Regions from separate parts of the Nocardia sp. NPDC050697 genome, predicted to be linked through region 3. Evidence: riboswitches for the same ligand, from Rfam matches in the RefSeq annotation. Region 3 holds a riboswitch; each other region holds the start of a gene.
What was found. A riboswitch is a leader RNA that binds a small molecule or an ion and turns the genes downstream of it on or off. The one in region 3 is predicted to bind cobalamin.
Positions count from the first base shown of each region.

Region 1: another riboswitch for cobalamin. It lies ahead of AB0H71_RS18985 (ABC transporter substrate-binding protein); the one in region 3 lies ahead of AB0H71_RS14705 (CbtB-domain containing protein).
Region 2: another riboswitch for cobalamin. It lies ahead of metE (5-methyltetrahydropteroyltriglutamate--homocysteine S-methyltransferase); the one in region 3 lies ahead of AB0H71_RS14705 (CbtB-domain containing protein).

Region 1 is NZ_JBFAHY010000005.1:80,603-90,719, reverse strand. Features, by position in the region: gene AB0H71_RS18985 (ABC transporter substrate-binding protein) at 1-987, opposite strand, end outside; adenosylcobalamin (AdoCbl) riboswitch at 997-1,147, opposite strand; gene AB0H71_RS18980 (hypothetical protein) at 2,314-2,556, shown strand; gene AB0H71_RS18975 (hypothetical protein) at 2,616-3,047, opposite strand; gene AB0H71_RS18970 (ATP-binding protein) at 3,574-3,990, opposite strand; gene AB0H71_RS18965 (SigB/SigF/SigG family RNA polymerase sigma factor) at 4,101-4,925, opposite strand; gene AB0H71_RS18960 (PAS domain-containing protein) at 5,296-6,000, shown strand; gene AB0H71_RS18955 (ANTAR domain-containing protein) at 6,115-6,399, shown strand; gene AB0H71_RS18950 (ZIP family zinc transporter) at 6,468-7,217, opposite strand; gene AB0H71_RS18945 (cyclopropane mycolic acid synthase family methyltransferase) at 7,433-8,317, shown strand; partial or broken gene AB0H71_RS18940 (NAD-dependent epimerase/dehydratase family protein) at 8,469-8,588, shown strand; partial or broken gene AB0H71_RS18935 (IS701 family transposase) at 8,832-9,966, shown strand.
Region 2 is NZ_JBFAHY010000001.1:1,244,982-1,255,098, forward strand. Features, by position in the region: gene AB0H71_RS06205 (helix-turn-helix transcriptional regulator) at 1-311, opposite strand, end outside; gene AB0H71_RS06210 (hypothetical protein) at 437-1,522, shown strand; gene AB0H71_RS06215 (hypothetical protein) at 1,524-1,889, opposite strand; gene AB0H71_RS06220 (helix-turn-helix domain-containing protein) at 1,925-2,560, shown strand; gene AB0H71_RS06225 (nuclear transport factor 2 family protein) at 2,657-3,403, shown strand; gene metE (5-methyltetrahydropteroyltriglutamate--homocysteine S-methyltransferase) at 3,458-5,713, opposite strand; cobalamin riboswitch at 5,849-6,054, opposite strand; gene AB0H71_RS06235 (hypothetical protein) at 6,201-6,716, opposite strand; gene AB0H71_RS06240 (DUF397 domain-containing protein) at 6,811-7,017, opposite strand; gene AB0H71_RS06245 (helix-turn-helix transcriptional regulator) at 7,014-7,895, opposite strand; gene AB0H71_RS06250 (hypothetical protein) at 8,129-8,305, shown strand; gene AB0H71_RS06255 (hypothetical protein) at 8,308-8,493, shown strand; gene AB0H71_RS06260 (ATP-binding protein) at 8,584-8,988, shown strand; gene AB0H71_RS06265 (hypothetical protein) at 9,001-9,447, shown strand; gene AB0H71_RS06270 (TetR/AcrR family transcriptional regulator) at 9,624-10,117, shown strand, end outside.
Region 3 is NZ_JBFAHY010000003.1:606,771-616,887, forward strand. Features, by position in the region: gene radA (DNA repair protein RadA) at 60-1,475, shown strand; gene AB0H71_RS14680 (hypothetical protein) at 1,527-2,150, opposite strand; gene AB0H71_RS14685 (carbonic anhydrase) at 2,260-2,883, opposite strand; gene AB0H71_RS14690 (A/G-specific adenine glycosylase) at 2,916-3,830, shown strand; gene AB0H71_RS14695 (alpha/beta hydrolase) at 3,864-4,607, opposite strand; gene mhuD (mycobilin-forming heme oxygenase MhuD) at 4,649-4,963, shown strand; cobalamin riboswitch at 4,999-5,126, shown strand; gene AB0H71_RS14705 (CbtB-domain containing protein) at 5,156-5,353, shown strand; gene AB0H71_RS14710 (CbtA family protein) at 5,344-6,114, shown strand; gene AB0H71_RS14715 (hypothetical protein) at 6,151-6,594, shown strand; gene AB0H71_RS14720 (OsmC family peroxiredoxin) at 6,634-7,077, opposite strand; gene AB0H71_RS14725 (SRPBCC domain-containing protein) at 7,152-7,604, opposite strand; gene AB0H71_RS14730 (histidine kinase) at 7,714-9,054, shown strand; gene AB0H71_RS14735 (ATP-dependent Clp protease ATP-binding subunit) at 9,333-10,117, opposite strand, start outside.

The sequences.
Region 1 (10,117 bases), on a different contig from region 3:
CTGCGCCAGCGCCGCCGCGACCTTCTCCACGCCGTCCACGGTGCGCAGCGAGGGGTTCAGGTCGGCGCCCGCCACCACGACGTAGCGCTTCTCCCGCACGGCCGCCATGCGCTGGGTGACCGGGTGCGACTCCAGGAAGGCGATCTTGCTGTCCAGGGCGTCGCCGTCGATCGTGCGGCGGCTCAGATCGGCCAGCACCAGCGCGTACGGGTCGCGGTCGGTGACGCTCTCCCAGCTGACCTGCGGCCACTCGTCGGTGGTGTCGGCGAAGACGTTCCGCGCGCCGGTCGCGCCGGCGATGATGCCCGAGGAGCCGCAGCAGCCCGCCATGTAGGGGGTGCGGATATCGGAGAACCAGAACGCCAGGCTCACCCCCGCCGTCTTGGTGGCGGCCGCCATCCGCGCCTGGAGCGCGGCGACCAGGGCCTCGCCGCGCTCAGGCACCGCGAAGATCGCGGCCAGCTCGCAGATCTCGGTGTAGACCGCGTCAATGCGCAGCGGCTCGCTGCGGCCGCCGTCGGAGTTCACGCTCGAGGTGCGGCCCTCGCAGTCGGTGGGGGAGAGGTAGTTCGGCACCCCGAGCTGGTCGAATTTGTCGCGGTCGGCGACACCGCCGGTGCCGAGCGTGCCGCCGAAGGAGGCGGAGACGAAGTCCGGCTCGGCGCCGAGCACGACCTCGAGCGACGGCTTGTTCACGGCCAGCCGCGGCACCCGTGCCGCGGCGTCGGCCAGATCCGCGCGCACCGGATCGGTCCAGGTCGCGGTGCCGACCATCCGATCGGCCAACCCGAGCGACAGCAGGATCTCGGTCGAGCCCTGGTTCAGCGCGACCGCCCGCTGCGGCGGGGCCGCCACCGTCACCGACCGTCCGCAGTTCTCGATCGTCAGCGGGAACCCGGGCGCCGCGGCCCTGTCCTCGGTGTCTCCGGGAACTGCGCACCCGGTGAGGGCAATGGACAGCGCGAACAGCGCACCTAGCGAACGCATGGGGCGTCGACCCTTCGATCAGGGCTCAGCCGCGGAGCCGTGAAAAGCGGAAACCGCGATCGCCGAGTAGTCGGGCTCCGGCCCTGTGAGCCGTTACCGTTGCGCGTCAGCCCCGGATTCTCACCGGTGTTCCCTCGTCGACCGCAGCGCAGATGCTACCGGGTACTCCGAATTGCATGACTGACCGAGGTGAATACGGGTCAACGAGCGGCTCGATGGTCGTCGTGACGGTCCGGCGGATCGGGTCAGGGAGTGAGTCCAGGTGCGTGGTCCGACGCCCGGGATGGTCCAGTTGACCCACCGTTACGGTCGCGTGACACCGGAGGGGGAGTGGCGCGGATGGCCGCAGCGCTTGCGATGACGCCCTTGCCGGTGGGACGGCTCAGCACAGCGGAGCCACCGATCCGGCGGGGTGGCGCCATCCTTGGGAGGGAGAACAGCTCGGTGCTGGGCCGTTCGCGGCCCCTGCCGGGGGAGACCGGTCGAGGACCGTTCACGTGTTCACCGTGTGCATCGCCGGCACCGGTCCGCAGGTAGGGGGGCTGGGGTGGAGCAGCCCCGGATCATCGGCCGCCACTGTGCTGGACGGCCGCACCTGGGGCGCTCCCGTCCGCCCGCTCGCACCGCAGGTCGGGCCCGGGATGAGCGGGGCGGACGTTGCGCACGGTCTAACCCGACCCTGACGGTGTAAACACTGCACCGACGCCGAATGTCTAGCGATCGGTCGCACTCGGCGGGGGACCGGCAGGGCCGGGATCGCCAACGCGCGCGTTCTCCTACGCAGCAGCCCACCAACGGGTGAGCGCGCCGCGGGGCTCCGGCCGGGATGGTGCCGCCGGGGCAGAAGACCTGTGACCGATCGAATGCGCTCCGGCGGCACCACCCCGTAACCGGGTGGCGCGGCCGTGGCTGCTTATTTCCCGGCCGCGCCGCCACCGACCCTACTCCCGGGTGCCCCGCAGCAGCCCCCGCGGACGAGGGGTTGTCCCCTGGGACACCGGGTTACGCGCCGCCGGGCGCGGGCGGGCTCGCGCCCGGCGGCGGAGTGGATGGCCGCGCCCCGGCTCGGGGGAGTGTCGTCCACCCGCAGAGAATGAGCTGGGACGCGGCCGCACCCGCCCCGTGAGCACGCGGCGAGCGCTCGGCACCGTTCTATCCCACCCCCACCACGTTGGATAGCCGGATAGTTGCCATGTCGGTCGAATAGAGGACAACCGGTCACCGGCACTCAGGGGACCACACGGCCGCCTCGTCGTCGCACTCCGATGGATGGGGACCGGGGCGGTCGGTTACGGTTGCTACATGAGTGAAGGTTGACGGCTGCCGGTGCTGGCGCTCGAGCACGGCCCCGTCGTGGTCGAGGTCGTCGAGGTCGGGATCACCGCGCCGGCTCTGCACGGTGATCCCTTCGTCGGCTGCGGTGATGGGTCGAGACATCGGTTGCCGGAGTCGCTGCACGACTGGGCGATCGCGGCGATCGCGCGGACCCAGAACTCCGACAATTCACCGTTTCCCCGCCGCGTGGAGTTCGGCATGCGGGAAGGCCGCGCCTACGCCCGGTTGCTGTGACCCGCCGGGTCACCGGCCCGGTGGATGAGCACGACGCTGCCGACGATACGCGCGACGGTTCAGGGGGCAGCGGCGGCGCGGCGGGCCTGCCATTCCAGGAACACTCGGGTCAGGGGGGAGCCTCGGAGCCGGGTGGCACCGGTTTCGGGGCAGGTGCTTTGGGTGAGGACTCCTTCGGCGTCGGCGAGGATGTGGCGGTAGGACTCGGGCAGCCAGTCGTGGCGGTGTTCGAGCAACCTCGCCTGCTGGTCCGGTTGCAGCTCGCTCCACCAGTGCTGGAGCCGGTCGCGGCGCCGGGTCAGCATGATGACGATCGCGGGGTCGAGGCGGTAGGCGGTGGAGGTCTCGTCACCGGGCCGCAGCGGGACGACGACCGGTTCGGTGGCCGACCACACCGCCGCGACCAGCCCCGGCGACAAGGGCGCGGCCGGGTCGGCCAGCACCGCTACCTGGTCGCCGAGCCCCAGCCGCACGAACCATGTCGTCGCCATGGTCACCGCCCACCCCGCCCCGTGTAGCCCGAGGCCCGGGCGGGGCTTCGTCCCTCACGCCCGCTTCCCGACCTGGATCCGAGTCCGAGGTCCATGGCCGCCGCCTTCCTATCCGAGCTCAGCTGATCTCTGCTTGTCGGCTCATATTCAATGCAGCGGCTCGGACAGGTATTTCCGGGCCGTGCGCTCGGTGATGGAACCCACGAGCCGGGTCCGATGTCCGTGCATCGCCGAGGACGGCACGGCGGAGAAGGGGAGGGGTTCCCTGCCGGGTAAGCCGATGGCCGGACCCTGTCACCGCCGAGTTTCTTCGCCGGCCGTGGACGCACTCGGCAGGGAGCGTGGAGGCAGACCGCCCGCCGAGGTTCCCGGCGCGGTTGCGGTGCTGCCCGTCGCGGCCCTGCACCCGGTGTTCGAGGTGGTGAGGAGCCGTGACGTCACCGGTTGTATTCCACCGCTGCGGTCGCGCAAACGGCTGGGGCGTGCGTGATTTGGAGTACTGGGTGCGGACGGCCTGCCGGGTGGTTCAGCTGCTGATCAGGGGTGCGGCGAGTTCGACCACGGTCCCCGACTCGCCGACGGTGATCCGGGATCGGGGAACCAGGGCGCCGATCAGTTCCAGACCGCGCCCGCGGTGGGAGGGCTCGGGCGCCTCGCCGGTGTCGTCGGGCGGTTTCCATTGGCCGTGGTCGGTGACGGTGACCCGCACGGTGTCGTGCTCGACGTCGGCTTCGAGCAGGATCGGGCGCCGGTCGCTGTGGTGGCCGTGTTCGATGGCGTTGGTGCAGGCCTCGCTCGCGGCCAGCAGCAGATCGTAGGCGTGGCGGGGGTCGGTGAGGACGCCCCCGAGCCATTCCCGCAGCCGGGCGCGGACCCCGGCCAGTTCCTCGGCCGCGGCCGCGAACTCCTGCCGTAGCGGAGCGGGACCACCGCCTGCGTTCATCGCCTGTCCTTCCAACCCCGGTGCCGTGCCTGCGCGGGTGACATACCCGGGGCCGCGGAAGCCGACACCTGCTCGCCGCAACCGCGCGCCAGCATTTCCCGCTGGTCGGCTCAGGCGGGGGTGGGGGTGGGTTCGGCGAGGGCTTGTTCGCGCAGCTGGTTCAGGACCCGGGTCAGGATGCGGGAGACGTGCATCTGCGAGCAGCCCACCCGGTCGGCGATCTGGCGCTGGGTGAGGCCGTCGAAGAACCGCCAGATCAAGATGTTGCGGTCGCGTTCGGGCAGGGCGGCGATCAGGGGCCGCACCGCGATGGCGTTCTCGAGCAGGTCGTAGCAGGGTTCGTTCGCGCCGAGGGTGACCGCGGCGGAGATGTCGCTGGTCTCGCCATCGCTGTCGGTGTGCAGGGCGTCGAGGGAGTCGGAGTGGTAGCCGTTGCGGGCGAGCATGGCCTGGGTGATCTCGTGCAGGTCGGCGTCGAGCTCGGCGGCGAGTTCGCGCGCGGTGGGCATGCGTCCGTTGCGGTGCAGCAGGGTCTCGATCGCCGGGGCCAGGCGTTGCTGGAGTTCTTTGACCGGGCGCGGGACCTGCACCGCCCAGGTCCGGTCGCGGAAGTGGCGGCGGACCTCGCCCATGATCGTGGGCACCGCGAAGGCCACGAACGGCGTTCCCTGGGTGACGTCGAAGCGGTCCACCGCCAGCACCACTCCGAGCGAGGCGACCTGGCGCAGGTCCTCGGTGGGTTCTCCGCGCCCGGAGAACCGGGAGGCGATGTGCTCACCCAGTGGCAGGCATCGGCAAATGATGTCCTCACGCATCCGTTCCCGGGCCGGGGCGCCGGGGTCGAGCGCGGCGAGCTCGGTGAAGGCGGGCTCGATGTCGTCGTAGGAATCGGCGCCGGGCCTGCGCGGGCGGGGGTGGGCAGCCGGACGGGACATCGGCGGTGACCCTTCCTCGAAGGTGGACACGACGTGAAGAGGGTTACCCGTGCTGAGCACGGTCATGCTGTTTCGATCCCCGCCGAAGCCACCCCGCCCTCGCGGGTCCTCGCCGCGCGGTCGTAGCTCCCGCTTCGGGTCCGCGGCGGGCTGGGGCTGTTCAGCGGCCGATTTCGTCGAGAGGAGCTGGGCTCTTCCGGTGGGTCTGGCGGCGGCCGCGGGTTCGGTGAGTCTCGCTCCGTAGGGCAGGGGTGATGCAGCGCTTCGGGGGGAAGTGGCCGAGGCGACAGCATCATTTGCCCGCGCCGGTCGATACGCAGGCGTAGGAATCGGTGCGCACCCCGCCACCTCCCGATCAGGAGCAGCAGCCATGGACACGACCGCGGCCACAGGTACCCCGGAGGCGGCGCCGGTGCGTGCGGGCCGGTTCCGGCTCGAGTTCGACGGCCCGGGTTCCTGGAGCGATCGGGCCGCGGCGGTGTACGGATACCGGCCCTGTGAGGTCCAGCCGAGTACGGCGTTGCTGAGCAGCCACGAGCACCCCGCCGACCGCGGCGCGGTGGCCGGGCTGCTCGAGCGGATTCGTCGCGGCGCGCCGGTGGCGGCGGGCAGTCACCGGGTGATCGACCGGGCCGGCGGCTCGCGCTGGGTCGGGGTCGGCGCCGAGCCGATCCGTCGCGGCGAGCACGTGATCGGCGCCCACGGGGTCATCCTCGACTTGCAGCAGGCGCTGCACGCCGCCGAGAAGCCCGTGGTCGACGCGCGCCTCGCCCGGTTCCTGAGCGAGCACCGCGAACGCGAGCAGGCCGTCGGCATGCTGATGCTGCTGCACGGCGTGCCCGCCGAGCGGGCGCGGGAGGTGCTGGACTGGCGCGCCACCGAGACCGGACAGCCGGTAACCGTCCTGGCCCGGGCACTGCTCGCCGCCGCCCGGCACCTGCCACCGTCGACGACGCTGCGCAACCGGGTCGACCACCTCCTGCTGACCCCGCCGCCACGCCCGAGCCACACCACGGCGACGTCAACCCCGAGCCACCGGAGCGATGACGATCCGGTGGTACCGCCCCCGACGTGAGCGCCCACGACCGATGCCCGGTTCCGGCTCCGGCAAACCGGTGAGCGGAGTCGTCACGAACTCGTCATCAGTGAATCCGGCATAGCCGCCGCGGGTTTCGGCAATGAAACATCTATGAGCGACGATCACTCGGAGACTCGCCCCGACCCGCTGGCCGAGTTGCTGCCCGAACTCGCCGACGCCGCCGCGCCGGTGGAACAGGCCCAGGGAGCGCTGATGCTGGTTTACGGCATCAGCGCCACCGAAGCCATGCAGGTTCTGCACGCTCGCGCCCGCCGCGACGATCTCGACACCCTGGACCTGGCCACCGCGCTGGTGGCAGCCCTGCCCGGCCTCGGCGGCTCGGCCACTCTGCGCGAGCGCCTCGACCGGCTGCTCGGCCCAGGCCCGCCCGTGTGACTCCCGGTGGCGCAGTATCCGACCTGTGCGTGAGGCTCGACGCTCCTGGCCCGTGACCGCGGCTCCGGCTACAGGTGTGAGAGCGCGAAGGCGGTGAGGAACCCGGCCACGGTGATCGGGCCGATCCACAGCTGAGCATTGTCGAACGCCTCGGGGATCATGGTGTCGGCGATCATCGTCAGGATCGCCCCGCCGGCGAGTGCGGTGATCGCGGCCAGCAGCCCGGCGGGCGCGCCGCCGAGCAGCCCGTAGCCCGCCATCGCCGAGACCGCGCTGATGAGCGCGATCCCGCCCCACAGCCCGAACACATATGCCCGGCTGCGCCCGGCGGCGCGCATTCCCGAGGCGCTGGACAGCCCCTCGGGGACGTTGCTGATGAACACCGCTGCTACGGTGACCGCGCTGACGCTGCCACCAGCGAGCAGGCTGACCCCGATCACGATCGACTCCGGGATCCCGTCGAGCAGCGCGCCGAGGGCGATCGCGGTGCCCGATCCGGACTGCTCGGTCTCGCTCGGCTGCTGGTCGCCGGAGCGTTTGCGGTGCCGGGCTCCGCGCGCGGCCAGGGCGAGGTTGGCGCCGGTGTAGACGAGCGCGCCGGTGATCGCGCCGATCGCGGTGGGCAGGACCCCGGCCTGCTCGTGGGCTTCGGCGATGAGCTCGAACGAGACCGCCGAGAGCAGCACCCCGCTGCCGAAGGCCATGATCGCGGCCACCACCCGAGTCGGGATCCGCCCCAGGAACCCGATCGCGGCACCGAGCACCAGCGCCGAACCCGCCAACAGCCCCCACCCGCCCGCTTCGAACACACCCGCCACCGCGACTCTCCTCGCCTCGCATCCCTGCCGGGGGATAACCCGGGAGCGCACACCGCAATACCCAGGGTTCGGCTCGTTCGGTCAACGGGCGTGAACGGGGGAGTAGATTTGCCGGATCTTCACCCGTACTGCTTCACACATCCTTCCGTCGTCAGGAGAAACGGGCCGGGTTCCGGATACGTCTTTTCGGCGGCGCTGAATTCTCAGGAGTGAGCGTGTCCGGTTTGACCCCGTTCTACAGCGATGTCCAGTCGCACTACGACCTGTCCGATGATTTCTTCGCGTTGTTCCTGGATCCGACGCGCACCTACAGCTGCGCCTACTTCGAGCGCCCCGACATGACCCTGGAACAGGCGCAACAGGCAAAAGTCGATCTCGCGCTCGGCAAATGCGAGATCGAGCCGGGGATGACCCTGCTCGACGTCGGCTGCGGGTGGGGTTCGGTGATGCTGCGCGCGATGGAACGCTACGACGCGAACGTCATCGGTCTGACCTTGAGCAAGAACCAGGCCGAGCACGTGGCGACCCTGCTCGAAACCCACCGCGGGTATCGGAGTGCCGAGGTGTTGCTGCAGGGGTGGGAGGAATTCGACCGCCCGGTGGACCGCATTGTCAGTATCGGGGCGTTCGAGCATTTCCGCCGGGAACGCTACGACGACTTCTTCCAGCGCTGCCACCGGATCCTGCCCGCGGACGGCAAGATGCTGCTGCACACCATCGTCGGGTTCAACCGCCACGATATCCGGGCCAAGGGGCTGCCGATCGACCGCCAGGTCCTCGAGTTCGCACGGTTCATCGCCCGCGAGATATTCCCCGGCGGGGAACTGCCCGAGCCACAGTGGGTGATCGACGGCGCCCAGCAGGCCGGGTTCGAGGTCACGCGGGTGCATCCCCTCGGCCCGAACTACGTGCTGACCCTGGAAGCGTGGGCCGCGGCGCTGCGCGAACGCAAAGCCGAGGCGGTCGCACTCACCTCCGAGCAGACCTACGACACCTACATCCGCTATCTGACCGGCTGCGCGGAGTTCTTCCGCGACGGCTACATCGACGTCATGCAGTTCAGCCTCGCCAAGCCCGCGGCAGGCCACCCCACCGCCTGACCCCGCCTGCCCGGCCGATGGGGCGTGCCGGAGATTCCGTACGCCCCGGCGCGGACACCCGCTCACCGGCCGGCATACCGACACAATGGCGGTATGGATGCGACGCTCGCAATGCCCACGTACACGAACCGCTCGGCGAGGGGCAGCGCTGATGCGCATTCTGCTGACCGGAGCAGCGGGCTTCATCGGTGCTCAGGTGCATCGGGTGCTCGCCGGTGCCGGGCACGAGGTGGTCGGGATCGATGCCATGCTGCCGGCGGAGCACGAACCGGGGGGCGCCGCCCCCGGGCGGGGTTCGACCCTGCACACCGGCGTGCCCGCGATCACGAGCGTGCACGGTGCCGAAGAGCCTGCCGATCTCGACCTCACCGTTCTGACCGCCCGCCTGCGGACCACGCCCGACATCAGCTGACTTGGTGAGGTTGGCGCCGCGCAGGTCCGCGGCGACCAGGGCGATTCGGGTGCCCGGAGGCCGTAGTACTGCAACGGCACTCAGGTGAGGTAGCTTGCCTGCGTGGTGGTGGATGTTGTTGCAGCGGAGTTGGATCGGCTGCACGCGACGATCGGGGGCCGGTTCACGCGGTCGGAGCCGCGGGGGCGGGCGCGGGAGTATGTGACCGGGCTGGTCGCGGGGCTGGAACGCAAGAACGGGTGGACCCTGGCCGAGCGGTCCGGGGAGGTCGCTCCGGATGGGATGCAGCGGTTGCTGCGGCGAGCTGATTGGGATGTCGACGGAGTCCGTGACGATGTCCGCAGCTACGTAGCCTCCCGGTTGGAGGACCGGGACGCGGTGCTGATCGCCGACGACACCGGGTTCCTGAAGAAGGGGCATCCGCTCGGCCGGGGTGCAACGGCAGTACTCCGGGACGGCCGGGCGGACCGAGAACTGCCAGATCGGGGTCTTCCTGGCCTACGCCTCCCGCCACGGCCACGCCCTGGTGGATCGCGAGCTCTACCTGCCCGAGTCCTGGACCGGGGACCGGGACCGCTGCCGCGGTGCCGGGATCCCCGATGAGGTCGGGTTCGAGACCAAGCCGCGGCTGGTGATGGGCATGGTCGAACGCGCCTTGGCCACGAAGGTGCCGTTTCGCTGGTTCACCGCCGACGAAGCCTATGGGCAGGTCAAGTACATGCGGTTCTGGCTCGAGCAACACGACGTCGCCCACGTGCTGGCGACCCGCCGCAACGACACCCTCAACACCACCGGGCTCGGTCAGGCCCGCGCCGATGAACTCGTGGCCGCGCTGCCGGGGAGGGCCTGGCAACGCATCTCGGCCGGTGCGGGTGCGCACGGGCCTCGCGATTACGACTGGGCGCGAGTTCGGATTCGGCCGTGGTGGGCGCCCGGGCGCGGGCACTGGCTGCTGGCCCGGCGCAGCATCACCGACCCTGCCGAGATCGCCTACTACGTCTGCTACGGGCCTCGCCGCTCGACCATCGCCGATCTGGCCTGGATCGCGGGGTCGCGCTGGCGGATCGAGGAGTGCTTCCAGCAGGCCAAGAACCAAGCCGGCCTCGACCACTACCAGGTTCGGTCCTGGCGGGCCTGGTACGCCCACATCACCCTGTCGATGCTCGCACTGGCCTGGCTCGCCGGATCGAAAGCCGTTGCCGCAAAGGGGGAACCGGCGTCAGCGATCCGGGCATGATCGCCTTCACGCTACCGGAAATCCGGCGCCTCACCATCGCCCGGGCCATCCCGACGCTGCGGTGCGCCCGCCAGGTCTGGGCCTGGTCGAACTGGCGCTGGCGACGCCAGCACCAGGCCCGCCTATCGCACTACCGGCGACGCGGACACCC
Region 2 (10,117 bases), on a different contig from region 3:
TCGAGGTAGGCGTCGAGTTCGATGAAGTGCAGCATCTGAGCACGCATCGACTCCATCGACGCCCCGTTCGCCGCTCGCGCCGCGCACTGCACCTGCGCGGCGGCGCGCGAAGTGCCGGTGAACTCCGTCAGCAACCATCCCGTCGCCGCGGCGATCGAGATCAGTTCGTTCATCTTCGCCACCCTGTCACCGCTGATGGTTCGCGACAGGGTCGGCTGCGAGATTCCCGTCGCCGCCGCGAGTTCACGCTGACTCAGCCCGGCTGCGTCGATGGCCTCCGCTATCCGCTCGCCCACCGTGTGTCCGCTCATAGCCACCTCCCCACTGAATCAGATTTTTCGATCTGATTCAGTGTAGAGCGTCCCGGCCAGTGGGCAAAGCCGACTTCGACGCGGCGTTTGTCCGCAACAGTGGCCAGGGACTTGAATAACCCAGCGTGACGACAGACGAAGCGCCGCGCGGCGTCGGACGAGAGCACGACGAACCCCGGGTGGTCCTGGGCGTAGTGGCGGCCCCCGGCCCGGCCTTCGACCTGGCCCGGCAACACCTGGGCGATCAATCCTTCGCCACCGGCCTCGGCACCCGCCTCGCCGGGGCGGAATGGGAGGTCGAGCTGGTCGAAAACCGCCTGGTCACACCCCCGGCCGACGACGGCGAGATCGTGGCCGCCGCCCGCGAACTCATGCTGACCCGCGGCTGGGACGTCGTCCTCGGCGTCACCGACCTCCCCCTGCACGAACGCCGCCGCCCGGTGCTTGCCCACGCCAGCCCGCTGCACGGCGTCGCGGTCATCTCCATCCCCGCACTCGGCCCGCGCGGCCGCGGCAGGCGGTTGAACGACATCGCCGCCGAGCTCCTGGCCCGCCTGCTCGGCCAGGACGCCGGCGCGGCGGACGGCGAGCTGACCCGGCGGGTGCGCGAACTCGGCACCGACACCGAGCCCGGCGCCTCCGCCTTCACCGCCCGGGTCCTGACCGGCAATCTGCGGCTGATCACCGGCATGGTGCGCGCCAATCAGCCGTGGCGGCTCACACTGCGGCTCTCGCGGGCGCTGGCCGCGGCCGCGGCGGCAGGTGTGTTCGCGCTGATCACCTCCGATATCTGGCGGATGGCCGACACCTTCGGCGCGGTGCGCTCGACGCTGGCGATGATCGGCTCGATCATCGCCATCGCGGCCACCCTGGTGATCGGCGCCGAGCTGTGGGAGCGGGCGCCGGGGCGGCGGATGCGGGAGCAGGTGGCGCTGTTCAATATCGCGACCGTCGCCACCGTGCTCATCGGTGTCGGCGCCTTCTACCTGGCGCTGTTCGGGCTCGCGGTGCTGGCCGCGGCGTTCCTGGTGGTGCCCTCCGGGTTCGCCGATGCGCTCGGGCACCCGGTCGGGATCGGGGACTATCTGGAGCTGGCGTGGCTGACGTGTTCGCTGGCCACGGTGGGCGGCGCGCTCGGCGCGGGGCTGGAGGACGACGACACCGTGCGTGAAGCCGCTTATGCCCGGCACAGCGACGCCGGGGCCGAGTGAGTTACCGGCGGCTCAGCCGCAGCGCCTCGGCCGCGGCGTAGGTGCCGGTCAGCGCGACCAGGGGCCAGGCGGCCCGCAGCGGGACGTCGCGCCGCCGGAGGTGGCCGAGCCCGGCCGCGGTGTCGCTGAGGTCGATCAGCAATCCGAGCCACAACCACCGCGCCCGCTCCCCCGCACCGGCGGTGAGATACCCGAAACCCATAGCCAGGGCGCGGATTCCGTACACGCGGGTCAGGTACAGCGACTCCGGCGTGCTGCGCGCCCCGAAGGCGCGGGCCAGTGCGTGCGGCGCACCCAGCGAGGCGACCCCGAGCAGCACCCGGCCGACCGCCAGCGCGGCCGGAATCTGTCCATCGTTCGACGTCATGAGCGAACTCCCCTCTCGATTGTTCTGAGTAAGGAATGGCCAAGCGCTCCTACAACCAGTACTGCGGCGTCGCGCACGCACTGGACCTGCTCGGCGAGCGCTGGTCGCTAGTCATCCTGCGCAACCTGCTGCTCGGCCCGAAGCGCTACACCGACCTGCTGGACGGCCTCCCCGGCATCGGCACCGGCCTCCTCAGCCAGCGCCTCAAGGAACTCGACGCCGCCGGAATCATCACCAGGGCGACCCTGCCGCCCCCCGCGGCCTCGACCGTCTACCAGCTCACCCCCGACGGCGAGGGGCTGCGCCCGGTCTTCCACGCGCTCTCCCGCTGGGGCCTGCCCCGGCTCGGCGCCCCCGAGCCCGAGCAGCACGTCGACCCCGAGCTGGTGGCGATCGCCATGGAGGCGCGGTTCCGGCCGGGCGCGGCCGGGGCGGACGGCGTGTACGAACTCCGCACGGGCGGAGCCGCTTTCCGCTTCACGATCACCCCGGAGCGGATCGACTTCCGCGTGGGACCGGCGGAAGCGCCGCGCGCGGTGATCGAGGCGGACATCCCCGTCCTCACCGAACTGGCCAATGGCACGCTCACCCTCGGCGCCGCGCTCGAAAGCGGCGCGCTCGCCATCACCGGCGACCCCACCCCATTGGCCGCCGCCTTCGGCCTCTCCTGAGATCTGCGGCCCAGCGCCGTTCCATTGACATCACCTGATTCAACAAGAATCATGTGAGTCATCATAGAGCGGAAAACGCCCCGGGGAAGAGGTTCGATGTTCACCGAAGAGAAGTTCCAGCAGGCCCTGCGCACCCCGCGGCTGGCCCGCCCGGTGCCGGAGTTCCTGGACGCCAATCGCGGCACCCCGGTCCGCGCGATCCCCGAGCCCGAGCTGCAGGCCACCACCCGCGCCTGGTTCGACGACTTCGAGCGGAAGATCGAGTTCTACCGCAAGCTCGACGTCGACCTCTCCTGGCTCATGGACTGGGCCAAGAAGTACTGGTGGAGCTGGATCGACCGGGACATGAGCTACAAACACGAGCTCTACGCCGCCGACATGCGCTACACCGACGTCACCACCTTCGGCCGCACCATCGTCGGCATCGACGACTTCGTCACCTACAACATGGCCTTCTTCGACGCCATCCCGGACTGGCGCTACGACCCGCTGCCCGGCCAGATCTACATCGACATCAGCCCGGAACGCAAGGTGCGCACGGTGATCCGCTACATCGGCAGCGGCCACTGGAGCGGCGCGCTCCGGCTCTACCCCTACGACGGCAGCGCCCCGGCCATCTACGGCAACGGCCGCTTCATCCAGTGCCCGGCCGTCGACCGGTACCACTTCGACGAGAACGGGCTGCTCGAGGAGGGCGAGACGCTCTACGACGCGCTCGACGCCACGCAGCGCGCCGGCATCCTGCCGCGCGACGACAGCTGGCAGTTCAAGGCGCTCTTCGCCGCCTCCCGGATCACCCGGCTACCGGCCGCCGCCGCGAAGGTGCGCAGCGCGCTCGGATAGCAAGCCGGATGCCCCGCGGGGTGGCCCGCCGTAACGGGCCACCCCGGGATCAGGTCAGCGCAGCGCCCGCGCCGCCGCGACCAGGTTGCGCAGCGCGGCGGTCACCTCCTCGGTCCCGCGGGTCTTGAGCCCGCAGTCCGGGTTGACCCACAGCCGCTCGGCCGGAACCGCTTGCAAGGCCAGCGCGAGCGCGCTCCGCACCTCCTCGGCGCCCGGAACGCGGGGCGAGTGGATGTCGTAGACGCCGGGGCCGATGCCGAGGTCGAAGCCGATGGCACCGAGATCGTCGAGCACCTCCAGGTGCGAGCGCGCCGCCTCGATCGAGGTGACATCGGCGTCCAGGCCGCGGATCGCCCCGATGACCTCGCCGAACTCCGAGTAGCAGAGGTGCGTGTGGATCTGGGTGGCGTCGGCGACGCCGGCGGTCGCGAGCCGGAACGCCTGCACCGCCCACTCCAGGTAGGCGGCCTGGTCGGCCCGGCGCAGCGGCAGCAGTTCGCGCAGCGCGGGCTCGTCGACCTGGATGACGCCGATACCGGCCGCCTCCAGGTCCAGCGTCTCGTCCCGGATGGCCAGCGCGATCTGCCGCGCGGTGTCGGCCCTCGGCTGGTCGTCGCGGACGAAGGACCAGGCCAGGATGGTGACCGGGCCGGTCAGCATGCCCTTGACCGGCTTGCTCGTCAGCGACTGGGCGTAGGTGCTCCACTCGACGGTCATCACCGCCGGGCGCGATACATCGCCGTACACGATCGGCGGGCGCACGCAGCGGGTGCCGTACGACTGCACCCAGCCGTTGCCCGTGGCGGCGAAGCCGTCGAGCTGCTCGGCGAAGTACTGCACCATGTCGTTGCGCTCCGGCTCGCCGTGCACCAGCACGTCCAGCCCGATCTCCTCCTGGACCGCGATCACCTCGGCGATCTCGGCGCGCATGCGGGTGTCGTACTCGGCCCGGTCGATCGCGCCGCGGCGGAGTTCGGCGCGGGCCACCCGGATCCGGCCGGTCTGCGGGTAGGAGCCGATGGTGGTGGTCGGCAGCAGCGGCAGCCGCAGCCGCTCCTGCTGCAGGGTGCGGCGCTCGTCGGCGGGCGCGCGGCGGGTGGCGTCGGCGTCCAGATCCGCCAGGCGTTCGCGGACCGCGCGCACGCGCAGCCGCGGGTCGGCCTTGCGGTCGGCCACCGCGGCGCGCGCGATCCCGAGCGCCTCGGTCTCGCCCGCGGTGAGCGCGGTGGCGAGCATCCGGATCTCGGCGATCTTCTCCGCGCCGAAGGCGAGCCAGCCGCGCAGCCGCTCGTCCAGGCCGGTCTCCGGGGCCAGGCTGTAGGGGACGTGCAACAGCGAGCAGGAGCTGGAGACGGCGACGGTGACTCCGGCGTCGCGCAGCCCGGTCAGCCGGGGCAGCGCGTGGTCGGGGTCGACGCGCCAGATGTTGTGGCCGTCGACCACTCCGGCCACGATCAGCGTGTCCGTGATCGACCGGGCCGCGGCCAGATCCGCGTCCGCACCGGCGACGAGGTCGATGGCGATGCCCTCGATCCCGGTCTCGGCCAGCCCGGGCAGCGCCGCGCCGAGCCGCCCGAAGTAGGTGGCGACCAGGATCGCCGGGCGCGCCGGTAGCACCGCCAGCCGCCGGTAGGTGCTCCGCACCGCGGCCAGTTCGGTCTCGGTGAGATCGGTGACCAGCGACGGCTCGTCCAGCTGCACCCACTCCGCGCCCGCCTCGGCGAGCAGCCCGAGCAGCCGCTCGTAGAGCGGGAGCAGGTCGGGCAGCCGGTCCAGCAGGTCGCTGCCGTCCACCGACTTGGCCAGTTTCAGGAAGGTGATCGGGCCGATGACGACCGGGCGGGCGGGCACGCCGAGCGCCAGCGCTTCGCGCAGCTCGGCCAGCGGCTTCTCCGGGTGCAGCGCGAACACCGTGTCCGCGGCGAGTTCGGGCACCAGGTAGTGGTAGTTGGTGTCGAACCACTTGGTCATCTCGAGCGGCGCGACCTCGGCGGTGCCGCGGGCGGCGGCGAAGTAGCGGTCCAGGTCGCCGGCGATCCCGGCCACCCGCCCTGGCAGCGCGCCGAGCAGCACAACGGTGTCGAGCACCTGGTCGTAGTAGGAGAAGGTGCCCGTCGGCACGGAATCCAGTCCGGCGTCCCGAGCCGCCGTCAGCTGCGCGGCCCGCAGCTCCTTCGCGACAGCGTGCAGGCTCGCGGCGTCGGCGCGCCCGGCCCAGTACGCCTCGGTGGCGCGCTTGAGCTCCCGATTGGGCCCGACGCGCGGAAACCCCAGCGCAGTCGCGGTGAAATCATTGCGCGAGTTCGACATTGATGAGCTCCAGAGTCAGCGGCAAAGACCGCCACCCATAACGAGCGCACGCTGCTGGAGCCCGACAAGCATCGTTTCCGTGCCCGGGTCCACACGGCGTAGCGCCCGATCCACGAGGCGACGGCCACCGGGGACGGCGTCTCCGGTACAACGGGCAGGTCTTCGGACTCGTGGGCATCGACCCGAATCGGGTCGGCCCCGGGGGCCCGGGGCTGGTCCTACCGACCGTCGCTTCCCAGGCGGGTGCCCAGTGCGGGTGACGGCTGTCGTTCCCACTCACCGCTGCGGGACAGTCCCGGATTCCCACCGGGTTCCCCCTCACCCGCCGGATGTGTTCGGCGGGCTTCGACGCCATCGGACGGGTCAGGGGCTCCTTCGACTCCGCCTCCGGCGAACCAGCTGCACCGACGAATATAGCCAAGCCGGATGGGATCGCAAAGGGCGCCGTCGTCCCCGGCGTGCGAGTGCAGGCGTATCGATCGACAGCTCAGGCACCGTGCGGCGGCAGGAAACGCAGGGTTACCGTCTGGCCCGCGGCGGTGCGCTCGCGTGCTATCGCCAAGACGCCGGGCCTGACCACGACGTCGAGGCGTTCGCCTTCGCCATGCGTAACGCCGGCGTGGTCGCCGTCGGTCGTCATGTTGAGCGGCGGGTAGGCGAGGGCGAGGACCAGCGTTCCGCTCGGCACATCGACGTACCCCATCGGAAGGGTTTCGGTACGTGGCTCGTGTTCGAGGCCGTCCTCCGGAATCGGGCGGACACCCGGCTCGACCGGTGGTGAGATCCAGAGGGTTCCGTCGTCGCTGCGACGCACCTCGTGGTGGCCGTCACCGTGGGCTTCCTCGACGTAGACGCGCAACCCGTCGAGCACCAGTTGCGCGCTGCCCTCGGCGGCGAGTTCGTCGCCGTGGACGTCCCAGCCACCGAACCGCGCCCCCGCATCACACAGAACCAGGAAAAGCCCGTCATGCACGGGATTTCGGATCGATCCGAGGTATTTCACGATGGTTCAGCCTACTGCGGGGGGATCCTTCGGTAATCCCCTCGCGCGGCGGCGGTGGCGCTCCGACGTACAGAAACAGCTGCGCACCGCCGCCTCAGGACCGGTCGAATTCCCCACCGCGGACGCCTGCGGTGAAGGCGGCCCACTCACCGGGGGTAAGGACCAGCGCAGGACCCGACGTGTTCTTCGAGTCCCGGACGCCAACCCGACCATCGTCCAAATGAGCGACCTCGACGCACTCGTTGCTGCCGCCGCTGAAGCTCGACTTGAACCACCGGGCGTTGGATAGGTCCGCTGTCACTGCTCGTACTCCCTTGCTATGCGCCGGAGCGCCTGCTTGCTGTCTGCCACGGATAAGCTGGCGGCTGCGAGACCGTCGAATGTCTCCCGGTACTGCTCGATGGCCGCCGGCTTGTCGTAGTACATGTTCCCACGCCAGCCCTCGACGAAGACCGTCGGCTTCTCGCCCGTGACCCGATCGAAGTCCAGGATGATGAAGGGGCCGGGCGCCGCACCGAGGGGATAGCCAGCGGTGAACGGCAGCAGCCGGATGGTCACGTTCGCCGGCAGATCCGCGAGGGCGAAGAGCTGCTGTTTCATCGTTTGCGGGCTGTGCACCAGGCGCCGGAGAACCAGCTCGTCCAGCACGAGTTCCACCTGCACCGGAGTACGCCGCCGCGAAATGATCCGCTGCCGGTTGAGGCGGACGCTCATCAGTTGGTCGAGCTGCGCCGCGGAGAAGTCCGGGTAGAACCGCCTATCCAAAGCCCCCGCATATCCGGGCGTTTGGAACAGCCCCATGATGATGTCGGGCCGGTACACCGACAGCTTGGTCGCCGCCGCCTCCAAGCTGACGTACAGCTCGAAATCCTTGCGGATCGCGGCGCTGAACTCGTCCCACCACAGCCCCTCGCCTTCGTTCGAGGCCGCGACCTTTGCCAATTCCAGGAGCCCGTCCAGTTTCTCGGTGGTCTCGTACACCTCGCACAGGGCACGGATGTCGAGCAGCCGGATTCGGCCCGCCTCCCCCTTCTCCAGGCGCTGCAGAGTGCCGGTCCCGCGCTCGATCAGCCTCGCGGCGTTGGCAATCGACATCCCCGATTCGAGGCGCATGTCCCGCAGGTGACGGCCGAGCTGGCGGCGCGGGATCGTCGTCGGGGGCTTCTTCGGACTGGGCATTGTGGGCGGCTTCTTCCTGATGGTTGGGCCGGTTGGGCGCGGATGAATGGGTGGCGCGGTCCGGTATGGCGGGAACAGTGTCCAGCCGGTTGCCGGGACGCGAAATGGCAAGCAGTGGAACGTCTTCTGGGTCTATGGGCCGATACCTCTGGGCGTGCCATTGCAGCATCCCACCGGCTCGGAACCGTTGTCTACTGGCGTTGAATCGACCGGCGATGGGCAGGGGGCGCGGCATGGTGACAGTGGACGAGCGATGGCTGGATTGCGGCTTCGATCCCGACCACCTGACCCCGCAAGCCGCCGAACTCATCCTCCGGTGGCACCGGCACGCCCCCGGCCACCACTGCCTCCCGGAAATCGCGGCACTCGCCTTCCTGTCCGAACCCGCCGCCGGGCACGACTGGGAGTAGCCGTGGACAGGCACATACGGATCGCGTTCGCATCCGGCCCGACCTTCGACTACCGGGTCAGCGACACCGCGGCCGAACACCTCGAGAGCACCCTGCGGGACTGGGCCCCGGACGCCGAGATCACCGTGGACAACCACCTCACCGACACGCTGCCCGCGATCCCCTGCGCAGCCCTCTGGGAGCCGTGACGCGGTGGAAGCGGTACCCGGCCGGGTGTGGACCGACTACGGTCGGGTACGACCCCCGCACACCCGCGCTGAGGTCCGGAAGGTCAGGCGATGAACGCTACCGGCGATACCCCCGGCGCTCTACGGCAGGAGTTCCCCGCCGCGGCCGAAGAGCTGGCCCGGGTCCGCACCAGGCTGCGCGAGTGGCTGGCCGGTGTGCTCACCGACCCCGCACACGCCTACGACCTGCTGCTGGCCGCCATCGAGGCGTGCACCAATGCGGTCGAGCACGGGCACCATGAGGATCGGCGGCCCATCCTGCTCGAGGCGCGGGTGCAGCGGGACATGGTCCGGGTGACCATCACCGACCACGGGTCGTGGAAGACACCAGCCACGGGCGCCACGCACCGGGGCCGGGGGCTGGCGCTGATCGGCGCGCTCGTCCCCGAGTCCCGCATCACCGTCGGCGACACCGGCACCGTCGTCGAACTCGCCGCACCCCTGCTCGCCACCTGAGCCGGGGGCCGAGTGATTCAGGTCGACTTTATCGGCCCCGTCGCGGGTGCCTTCACGGCCGTACTCGCGGCCGGGCTGATAGCCACCGGACCGGCAATCGCACTGACCAGCGATTCACTGTGGGACGCGCTGTGCCCCGCCCTCGTCACCTTCCCGATCGGCCTCGCCCTCGTGGTCCAGACCTACCGCTGGCGCCGCACCGCCCGGCGCTTCGACGCCGCCGCCGTCCCGGCCGAGGCCGAGATCCGCGCGGTACGGATCCGCGCGGGCGGCGAGAACCCCGATGTGGCCGAACTGCGGGTCCGCATCACCGGCCCCGGCTTCGACACCTTCGAGGCGGCCTGCGAGATACCGACCGGCGTCCCGCACCCGCGCATCGGCGACCGCCGCCGGGTGCTGGTCGACCCCGCGGACCTGAGCTTCGCCATCGGGTACGACCACCTGTTCGACGAACAGTAAACCGGCCGATACACCTCCCGTTGTCCTTTCGGTAAACACCCCATTGACGAATGTCGATGACATATGTCAGTCTAAAACGGCACTCGACAGCGCGGAGAAGCTGTCGCACAGAACCTTCCACTCGCCACCCCCACCCGCCGTCGACGCACGTCAGCGGTACTGCTGGGATCGAGGTCATGACCGATGCATCCGGAAAACCCCAGGGGCGCGAAGCCCAGCGGCTGCGCACCCGGGATCGCGTGCTCGACGCCGCGATCACCGAGTTCGCGCGCACCGGCTCGGCGGAGGCCGATATCGCGGCCATCGCCGAGGCCGCCGGCGTCGCGCGCGGCACCTTCTACTTCCACTTCCCGACCAAGGAGCACGTGCTGCTGGAGCTGGAGCGCCGCGAGGAGACCCTGCTCGCGCAGAAACTCACCCGATTCCTGCGCGCCGAGCACGATCTGCGCGGCGCGCTCGCCGAGACCGTCCGGCTGGTGCTCGCGCTGGAGCGCAGGCTCGGCAACACCCTGTTCCGCGAGCTGCTCGCGGTGCACTTCTCGCCCAACCGCGGCGACGGCGATCCCAGGGACTTCCCGATGATCGCCACCGTCGCCACCGAGATCGAGAACGCGCGCGACCGCGGCGAGACCCGCGACGGCATCGACCCGTACCACGCGGCGCTGTTCTT
Region 3 (10,117 bases):
CCGGTGCGGCGGCCGCCTGCGTTCCGCCGCCTGTCGGCACCCGGCCGTAAGGTGCCGGTGTGGCCAAACTCAAGCCGACCTTCCGATGCTCCGCGTGCGCGCACGACGTGGCGAAATGGGTGGGCAAGTGCCCCGGCTGCGGGGCCTGGGGCACCGTCGAGGAGACGGTGCCGGTCATCGCGGCCGCGGGCCCGGCCGCGCGCAAGGCCATGCTGCCGAGCACCGCGGCGGCGCCGATCTCCAGCATCGACTCCACGGTCACCAGAGCGCGCTCGACCGGGGTCGGCGAGCTGGACCGGGTGCTCGGCGGCGGCGTCGTGCCCGGCTCGGTGGTGCTGCTCTCCGGCGAGCCGGGGGTGGGCAAGTCGACGCTGCTGCTCGAGGTCGCGCACCGCTGGGCCGCGGCGCGCGACGAGCGCTCGCTGTACGTGACCGCGGAGGAGTCGGCCGGGCAGGTGCGGCTGCGCGCCGACCGCACCGGGGCGGTGCACGAGCGGGTGTACCTGGCGGCCGAGTCCGATCTGGCGGTGGTGCTCGGCCACGTCGAGCAGGTGCGGCCGACGCTGCTGGTGGTCGACTCGGTGCAGACCATGATCGCCCCGGCCGAGGACGGCGTGATCGGCGGCGTCAGCCAGGTGCGCGCGGTGACCGCGGCGCTCACCTCGCTGGCAAAGGCGAGCGGGATCGCGGTGCTGCTGGTCGGCCACGTCACCAAGGACGGCAGCGTGGCGGGCCCGCGCACGCTGGAGCACCTGGTCGACGTGGTGCTGCAGTTCGAGGGCGACAAGAACACCACGCTGCGCATGGTGCGCGGGCTGAAGAACCGCTTCGGCAGCGCCGACGAGGTGGGCTGCTTCGAGCTGCACGACTACGGCATCGTCGGGGTGGCCGACCCGTCCGGGCTGTTCCTGCACCACCGCACCGACACCGTGCCAGGCACCGCGGTGACCGTCGCCATGGACGGCAAGCGGCCGCTGGTGAGCGAGGTGCAGGGGCTCACCGTCGACACCCAGGCGCCCGCGCCGCGGCGCGCGGTGAGCGGGCTGGACTACAACCGGGTCTCCATGATCCTGGCGGTGCTGCAGAGCCGCTGCGGGGTGTACGTGGGCAAGCAGGACGTCTACGCCGCCACCGTCGGCGGCATGCGGCTGGTCGAGCCGGTGGCCGACCTGGCCGTCGCGCTGGCGCTGGCGAGCGCGGCGCGGGATGTCGCGCTGCCGCCGGGGTGGGTGATCCTCGGCGAGGTCGGGCTGGCGGGTGAGGTGCGCCGGGTGACGAATGCGGCGCGCAGGCTGGCCGAGGCGGAGCGGCTCGGGTTCGGCACCGCGCTGGTGCCGCCCGGGTTCGATGCTCGCAAGACCGGGATGAAGGTGCACGAGGTCTCCGACGTGCGCTCGGCGCTGCGGTTGGCCGGGCTCCGGCGCGCGCGCTCCGCCGAGCCGGGGCGGTCCGCCGAGCCCGCGGAGGTCGGCTGAGCCCGGCCCGCGCTGCCCGGCCCCGCCGCGGCGTTCGGCTGGGCCGCCCGCTCAGGCGATGTTGAAGGGCTCGGCGGTGCTCTTCACCCCGCCGAGCTGGGCGAGCACCGCGTAGGCGCCGGACGGGACCGGCACCCGCTCGCCGGCGCAGTTCGGCTGCGAGGTCGAGCCGGACCAGGTGACCGTGAACGCCGCCTGCTGCCCGCGCTCCAGCGTCCTGATGTCGGGCTGCCCGTCGGGGTAGCAGTCCACGCTGTTCCACAGCCTGCGGGTGCCGTCCAGCGTCTGCACCGAGATCTGCTGCATGCCCGAGCCCATGTCCCGGCTGCACGGCGCCGCGGAGATATTCGTGATGACGATGCCGAACACCGGCTGCTCACCCTTGCGGTAGGTCGGCTGCCCGACGCTCACCTTCACCGCGAGCGACTGGTCCGAGCAGGGCGCGACATCCGAGGCGGCCGTGCCGCTCGCCGCGCTCGAACCCGAGCCGCCCGCCGGCGGCGCCACCTCCGTCGTGGTGCTGGTCGCGGCGGCGCCGCCGGGTGAGGTGCCGCCCCTGGCGACCATCACCACCAGCCAGATCACCAGCGCGAGCGCGAGGACCAGAATGCCGATGGCGAAAACACGACGTCGCCAGTAGATCTCGGGAGGCAGCGGCCCAGTGGGTTCCAGCACGCCTCAACGGTAAGCGCAGCGCCTGGATCGCGGGCCGAGGGCCTCGGCGTGTCGGCCGGGCCCGGCCGCCTCGGACCAGCTCTACCTGGGCGGATGCCCGGACAAGTGGTCAGACGGCTTCGCCGACGTCCCCGATCACGTGGTGCAGCCATGCCTTGCCCTCGGCGAGCTTGTAGTTCACGCAGGCGATGGCGAGCGTGCCCGCCTTGACCCGCTCGGCCACGATCGCCGAACGCTCGGTGATCAGGTTGCCGGTCTCCACCACGTGCCGCGCCTCCAGCTCGTCCACCGTGGAGAGCCCCTCGCGCCTGCCCGCCAGAATCGAGGGCGCGACCCGCTCGACCACGTCGCGGATGAAGCCGCCGGGGACGGCGCCGCCGTCCAGCGTGTCGATGGTTGCCTTCACGGCGCCGCAGCTGTCGTGGCCGAGCACCACGATGAGCGGGACGTTCAGCACGGCGACGCCGTACTCGATGGAGCCGAGCACCGAGCCGTCCACCACGTGACCCGCGGTGCGCACCACGAACATGTCGCCGAGGCCCCGATCGAAGATCAGCTCGGCGGCGACGCGAGAATCGCCGCAGCCGAACAGGATTGCGGTCGGGTGCTGCCCCTCCACCAGCTTCGCGCGGTCCGCCGCCCCCTGACCGGGGTGCTCGAGCGTGCCGTTGACGAAGCGGTCGTTACCCTCGCGCAGGGACTTCCACGAACTGATCGGGTTGGATCCAGGCATAGCGACCATTGTGCAGGACGAGGTGGGAAACCGTGAGGAGAGGCGCCGCCGCGCGCACACTGCCGGCCTACGGCGCGATCGACACCGATGTGCTGATCGACTGGTACGCCGCCACCGCGCGGGACCTGCCCTGGCGCAGGCCGGGGGTGACGGCGTGGCAGATCCTGATGAGCGAGATCATGCTGCAGCAGACGCCGGTGGTGCGGGTGGAGCCGATCTGGCGGGAGTGGGTGGCCCGCTGGCCGGTGCCGTCGGCCATGGCCGCCGCCTCGCAGGCCGAGGTGCTGCGGGCCTGGGGCAAGCTCGGGTACCCGCGCCGGGCGCTGCGGCTGCACGAGTGCGCGACGGTGCTGGCCGAGCGGTACGGCGACGCGGTGCCCGACGATGTCGAGGCGCTGCTCGCGCTGCCCGGGATCGGCGCCTACACGGCGCGCGCGGTGGCCTGCTTCGCCTACGGGCAGCGGGTGCCGGTGGTCGACACCAATGTGCGCCGGGTGGTGGCGCGCGCGGTGCACGGGCTCGGGGATGCCGGGAATCCGTCGCCGCGCGATCTGCCGGAGACCGAGGCGCTGCTGCCCGCCCCGGTGCGGCGGGCGGCGGTCTTCTCGGCCGCGCTCATGGAGCTGGGCGCCACCGTCTGCACGGCCCGCGCGCCCGCCTGCGATGCCTGCCCGCTGCCGCGCTGCGCGTGGGTCGCCGCGGGGCGGCCCGCGGCCGAGGTGGTGCGGAAGACCCAGAAGTACGAGGGCACCGACCGCCAGGCGCGCGGGCGGCTGCTCGACGTGCTGCGCGCCGCCGAGGGGCCGGTCGAGCGGCTGCGGCTGGACCTCGCCTGGCCGCGGGATCCGGGGCAGCGTGGCAGGGCGCTCGACTCGCTGCTCGTGGACGGGCTGGTCGAGCAGACCTCGGACGGGCGCTTCGCCCTGGCCGGCGAAGGGGAGCGGTAGCGCAACGGGCCTACCGCGGCTACCCCGCCGAGCTCAGCGTGCGAGGACGTCGTGCAGGAACGACTGCACCTCTTCGCGGTAGCGCTGAGGTTGCTCGTCGTGCACGAGGTGACCGGCGCCCTCGACCCACACGTAGCGGGTGTCCGCCCGTTCCGCCATGCGCCGCATCTGCCCCGGCGGCGTGATGGTGAATTCCCCCTCCAGCAGCAGCGCCGGAATCCGCAGCGCCGCCCACTGCGCCCAGAAATCGCGGCCGCCCCACTCCTCGGAGATATCCCGGAATGTCGCGACCGCCCCGTGCAGCCGATATCCGTCGGCATCGCGGCGGAATGCGCGCAGGAAATAGCGCCCCGCGACCTCGCCGAAATAGCCGAGCACCGCGTCCTCGTCCGGAAAGGGCTGGGGCCAGCCCTCGATCATGGCCGCCCACCCGGCCGCGGTGCGCCCGCGGAAATCCGGCGCGATGTCCTCCACCACCAGAGCCCGCACCCGCTCCGGGTGCGCGGCCGCGAAGACCCACCCGTGCAGCGCCCCCATGGAGTGCCCGATCAGCACCATGGGCTCGGCGAGCGCCGCGGTGGCCGCGGCCAGATCGGCGACGAACGCCTCGGTGCTCGGCTCGGCGGGCGCCGGACGGCCGTGCCCGGCCGCGTCGAAGGTGTACACGTGGCCGAACTCGCGCAGCCACCCCAGCTGGTCGCTCCAGGTTCGCGCGCTCCCCATGAGCCCGTGCAGCAACAGGATGGGCACCCCCGTGCCGCCTTCGTCGTAGAGCATGGGGACCGAGCGTAGGCGGCGCGAGCCGCTACGTTGGAGCCATGGCTGTTGTGAAGATCAATGCGATCGAGATTCCCGAGGGCGCCGGCGCCGAGCTGGAGAAGCGCTTCGCGCACCGGGCGCACGCGGTGGAGAACTCCCCCGGCTTCCTCGGTTTCCAGCTGCTCCGCCCCACCGCCGGCGAGAACCGGTACTTCGTGGTGACGCAGTGGGAGTCCGAGGAGTCCTTCGCGGCCTGGCGGGACGGCCCGGCGCGGGAGGCGCACGCGGGCGAGGCGCGCAAGCCGGTGGCGACCGGGGCCTCGCTGCTGGAGTTCGAGGTCGTGCTCGACGTGGCGGGCAAGCCGCAGGGCTGACCCGGGTCGCGGCCACCCCCCTCGTCACCGTTGTTGACGAGGGGGGTTTGCGATGTCACAGTTTCCGTGGAAGAAGCGAGGGTGCTGCGGTAATCCGGTGAGACTCCGGAGCGGTCGCGCCACTGTTCACAGCCAGACACCGGCATCGTCGCGCCACCACGACGGGGACGCGTACGCCCCAGGAGGAACTACATGGCCATCGCGCACTCCCCCGCATCCCGGGTCTCGGAATCACTCGCCACCGTTCTGGTCACGGTCGGCGTCGTCCTGCTCGCACTGCTCACGCTCTACCTGGTCGGCTTCGACCAGGGCGCGGTCTCCCGCTCCGGGATGTACCTGCACGAGCTGATGCACGACGGACGACACCTGCTCGGCCTGCCGTGCCACTGACCGAATCCCGGAGGACCCTGCTGCTGCGCGGGCTGCTCGCCGGGGTGCTCGCGGGGCTGCTCGCCGCCACCGTCGGCTACTTCGTCGGCGAACCCAAGGTCGAGGCCGCCATCGCCATCGAGGAGGCGGCCGCCGCGGCCCATCCGCACACCGGCGAACCGGCCGGGCACTCGCACGACGAGGACGAGGCGCTGGTCAGCCGGAGCGGGCAGAAGGCCGGGCAGTTCCTCGCGCTCGGCCTGGCCGGCGCGGCGTTCGGCGTGCTCGTCGGCGCGGCGGTGCACCTGCTGCGGCGCTTCGGCACCGGGCCGCTCTCCGGCCTCGCGGTGGCGCTGGCCGGCTGGCTCGCCATCGTGGCGGTGCCGTTCTTCAAGTACCCGGCGAATCCGCCCGCGGTCGGCGATCCGGAGACGATCGACGAACGCACCTGGCTCTGGGTGGCCGCCGTGCTGCTCGGGCTGGTCGCGGTCGCCGCGGCGGCCTACGGCTACCGGTTGCTGGCCGGGCAGCTGCGCTCGGTGCGGCTGATCGGCGGGGTCGCGGCCTTCGTGGTCGTGGTGATCCTCGGGTACGTGCTGCTCCCCGGCGTGAACGAGGTCGGGGCGGATTTCCCGGCCAGCCTGCTATGGGAGTTCCGGGTGTCGTCGCTGGCGGTCTCCAGCACGCTGTGGGTCGCGCTCGGGTTGCTGTTCGCGGCGCTCACCGAGTTCGCGGCCGCACCCCGTACCCCGGTAGGGGAAGGGGTCGCTACCGCGGCGTGATCCGCGGTTCGCTACGCGACGGGCAGTGTCGGCGGTATGGCCGACACTGCCCGTTCGCTCATCCTTCCCGCCACCGGTCCGGCGGCGCCACGCCCGGTCCGGGTGGCCTGCGCCGGATTCCTCACCGCGCTCGGCGCGGGCGTGCTGGAGGGGCTGGCCCGGGTCGGCGACACCGGCGCCGCCCCGCTGCTCTGGCGCGGCGCGCTCTACCTGCTCGTCCTCGCGGTGGTGCTGCGCATGGTGCACGGTGACCGCTGGGCGCGGGCGCTGCTCACCGTTGGTATCGGCGTCGCCGGGGTGGCCTCGCTGGTCGTCGAGCCGGCGGCCAGGCTGCTCTCGGCGGACTCGCTCGCCGACCCGTTCGCCGAACTCGGGCCCAGCGGCCTGCTGCTCGCCGGGGTGCGCGCGGTGCACGTGCTCGCGGTGCTGGTGGCGGTGCCCGCCATGTACACCCCGGCCGCCCGGCGCTGGTTCGCCTGATCCGGCGGCGCCCCCGGTGCGGGAGCGCCGCCGGGCCGGTCAGGACTCGAAGGTCGCGTCCAGCGCGATATCGGAGACACCGGCGAGCGCCTTGCTGACCGGGCAGCCCGCCTTGGCCTCGGCGGCCGCGGTGGCGAACTGGTCGGCGTCGATCCCGGCCGCCCTGCCGCGCACGGTCAGCGCGATCCGGCTGATCCGGAAGCCGCCGGCCGGGTCGGGGCCGAGCGTGACGTCGGCGGTGACGTCCAGGCTCTCCGGGGTGCCGCCCGCGGCGGCGATCTGCGCGGAGAGCGCCATGGCGTAGCAGGAGGAGTGCGCGGCGGCGATGAGCTCCTCCGGGCTGGTGGCGCCGTTCGCGTCGTCGGCGGAGCGCTTCGGGAACGACACGTCGTACTTGCCGACGCCCGAGCTGGCCAGTTCGACCTGGCCGGAGCCGTCCTGCAGGCCGCCGGTCCACGCGGTGCGCGCGCTACGAGTTGGCATCACGATCCTTTCGGGAGGGAGTGCGGGGAGTTCGCGAATAGCGCTCCGAACCTACTCGCCCCGGCGCCGCGCCACTACCCGACGGCAGCGGTCAGCCGCTTGTCCAGCTGCTCCAGCACCGCGGGCCACGCCTCCCGGTGCGCGTCCCGCGCCGCCATGTCGGCGAAGCCGGAGTGCCGTAGCCGCAGCCGGATGCCGCGCGGCTGCCGGACGAACTGCACCGAAACCACGGTCTCCGCGCCACGGGTGTCCGCGCTCACCCAGGTCAGCTCCACCAGCCGCTCGTTCTCCAAGCGCAGGAAGCGGCCGTAGTGCGGGTGCCTGACCCCGCCGTTCTCGGTCTCGAAGAAGAACGGGGTATTCACCTCGCCGGTGAGCAGCAGCGAATCAGGTTGCGCCAGCCACAGATCGAAGCCCCTGGTCCACGCCGCGAAGAGCAGTCCGGCGGAGGCGGACATGACCCGCTCCACCGAGAGCTCGTGCGGCCGGGCGGACAGATCCGGAAGACGAATCGACTGATCGACCATCCCGAGACCATACCCGTGGTCACCGGCGGTGTGCCCGGAGTACGCGGTGTGCGCCACGGGGGTGTGGACTCCTGCCGCGCCGGGCGGCCGCGGCGCATAGTCTGGCGGGGTGAGAGCGCCTGGTGAGACGAATCGCGGTTCGGTGGTGTGGGATTGGGGGCTCGCGGGCGGGGTCGCGGTGCTGCAGCTCGCGCTCGGCTTCGCGCTCGACCTGCGCGAAGTCGCCACCGACCCGCTCGACGCGCTCGGAACCGCGCTGCTCATCGCCGGTCCGGTGGCGCTGGTGCTGCGCCGGTACCACCCGCTGCCGGTGCTGTACGTGGTGTTCGCGGTGGCGATCGCCTATCCGTTGCTCGGACACCACTACCTGCCCGCGCTCGCCGCGCCCGCCGCCGCCTTCCTGACCGCGGCCGCCGTCGCGCCGCCGCGGTACACCTACCCGGCCATCCCGGTGGCCTACCTGTGCATGATCTGGCCGCTGCCCGCGCTGCTCGGCCGGGAGCCCGACGGGTGGCAGGCGCTCGGCGCGCTCGGCTGGGCCGTCGCGCTGGCAGGCACCGCCGAGCTGCTGCGGCAGCGCACCGAGCTGGCCCGCTACGCGCAGCGGCTGGAGGAGGCCGAGCCGTGGGAGGGGATCGCGCAGCGCGAGCGGGAGAGCGCGGCGGAGCGGCTCGCGCTCGCCGAGGAGTTGCACGGGGTGGTCGTGCACAGCCTCTCCGCCATCAACAAGCAGTCCGGGCTGGCGCTGGAGCTGGCCGAGCGCAAGCCGCAGCAGGTGGTGGTCGCGCTGGCGGCGGTGAAGACGGCGAGCCGGGCCGCGCTGGAGGACGCGCAGGAGCTGTTGAGCAGTCTGCGCCGGACCGGAGTGCGGGTCGAGGAGCCGGAAGCGGGGGACGACCGGCCGCCGCGGGACGAGGGGCTGCTCGGGCGGACGGCCGGGTTCCTGGCCCGGCCGCCGAGGGAACCGCGGCGGGAGGCCGCCGAGGTGGTCGCGCCGAAGCCCGCGCCCAAGCCGGATGCGCCGAGCCTCGATGATCTCGACGGGATCATGCAGCGGGCTCGGAGCTCCGGGGTCGCGGTGACGTATCGGGTGATCGGGAGCGCTGCTCCGCTGCCCGCGGCGATCGATGCCGTCGGGGCGGGGATCGTTGTCGAGTCGCTGCGGAACGTGCAGCGGCATGCGCCGGGGGCCGAGGCGACGGTGACGTTGCGGTATGCCGTTGATTCGGTCGATATCACCGTCGACAACAGCCGGCCCGCGGCTCCTCCCCCGCGCACCCCGGGGCCGCGCGGTGGGGACGGGATCATCGGTATGCGCGAGCGGGCGCACGAACTGGGCGGTGCGCTCACCGCCGGGCCGCGCCCGAGCGGGGGATTCCGCGTAGCGGCGCGGCTCCCCGCCCAGACCCGGCTGGCCGCCGTCCCCGGCCCCAAAAAAGAAGAAGGTTGATCCCTCGGGGGCTCCGCCCCCGAACCCCGACGCCTCCGGCGAGGAAAGAGGATCACGACTCGGTGGCTTCGCCCCGAACCCCCACGCCTGCCAGCGAGGAAAGGGGATTACTACTCGGCGGCTTCGCCCCCGAACCCCTACGCCTGCCGGCGAGGCCCAGCGGGGGCGGCGGAGCCGCCGTGGGGGTTCGGGGGCGAAGCCCCCGGATATAGATTTTCCCTTGTCAACGGGAATGGCCCGCTCCCCCGGAGGGGAGCGGGCCATTCCCGAGCTAGGGACTACTCGCCCGACGCTTCGGCGGAAGAACTCTCGCCGGCCCCGGCGAGAACAGCCTCCGGCGTCTCGTCGACCGACTTGGTCAACTTCGCCTTCCCGGCGAAGGTGAACTTGGCATCCTCACCGGACCCCTCACCGTCCCACCCCTCGACGTCGACGACGATCGTCTGCCCGGCCCCGATCTCCCCGAAGAGGATCTTCTCGGACAGCTGGTCCTCGATCTCGCGCTGGATGGTGCGGCGCAGCGGCCGAGCCCCGAGCACGGGGTCGAACCCGCGCTTGGCCAGCAGGCTCTTGGCCTGCGGGGTGAGCTCGATCGCCATGTCCTTGTTCCGCAGCTGGGTGGCGACCCGGTTGATCATCAGGTCCACCATCTCGACGATCTGCTCGCTGGTGAGCTGGTGGAAGACGATCACGTCGTCGATGCGGTTCAGGAACTCCGGCCGGAAGTGCTTCTTCAGCTCGTCGTTGACCTTGAGCTTCATCCGCTCGTAGTTCGACCCCGCGTTGTTGGACTGCGCGAAGCCGAGCCCGACCGCCTTGGAGATGTCCGAGGTGCCGAGGTTCGAGGTGAAGATGAGCACGGTGTTCTTGAAGTCGACCGTGCGGCCCTGGCCGTCGGTCAGCCTGCCGTCTTCCAGGACCTGCAGGAGGGTGTTGTAGATCTCCTGGTGCGCCTTCTCGATCTCGTCGAACAGCACCACCGAGAACGGCTTGCGCCGCACCTTCTCGGTGAGCTGGCCGCCCTCCTCGTACCCCACGTACCCGGGAGGGGCACCGAAGAGCC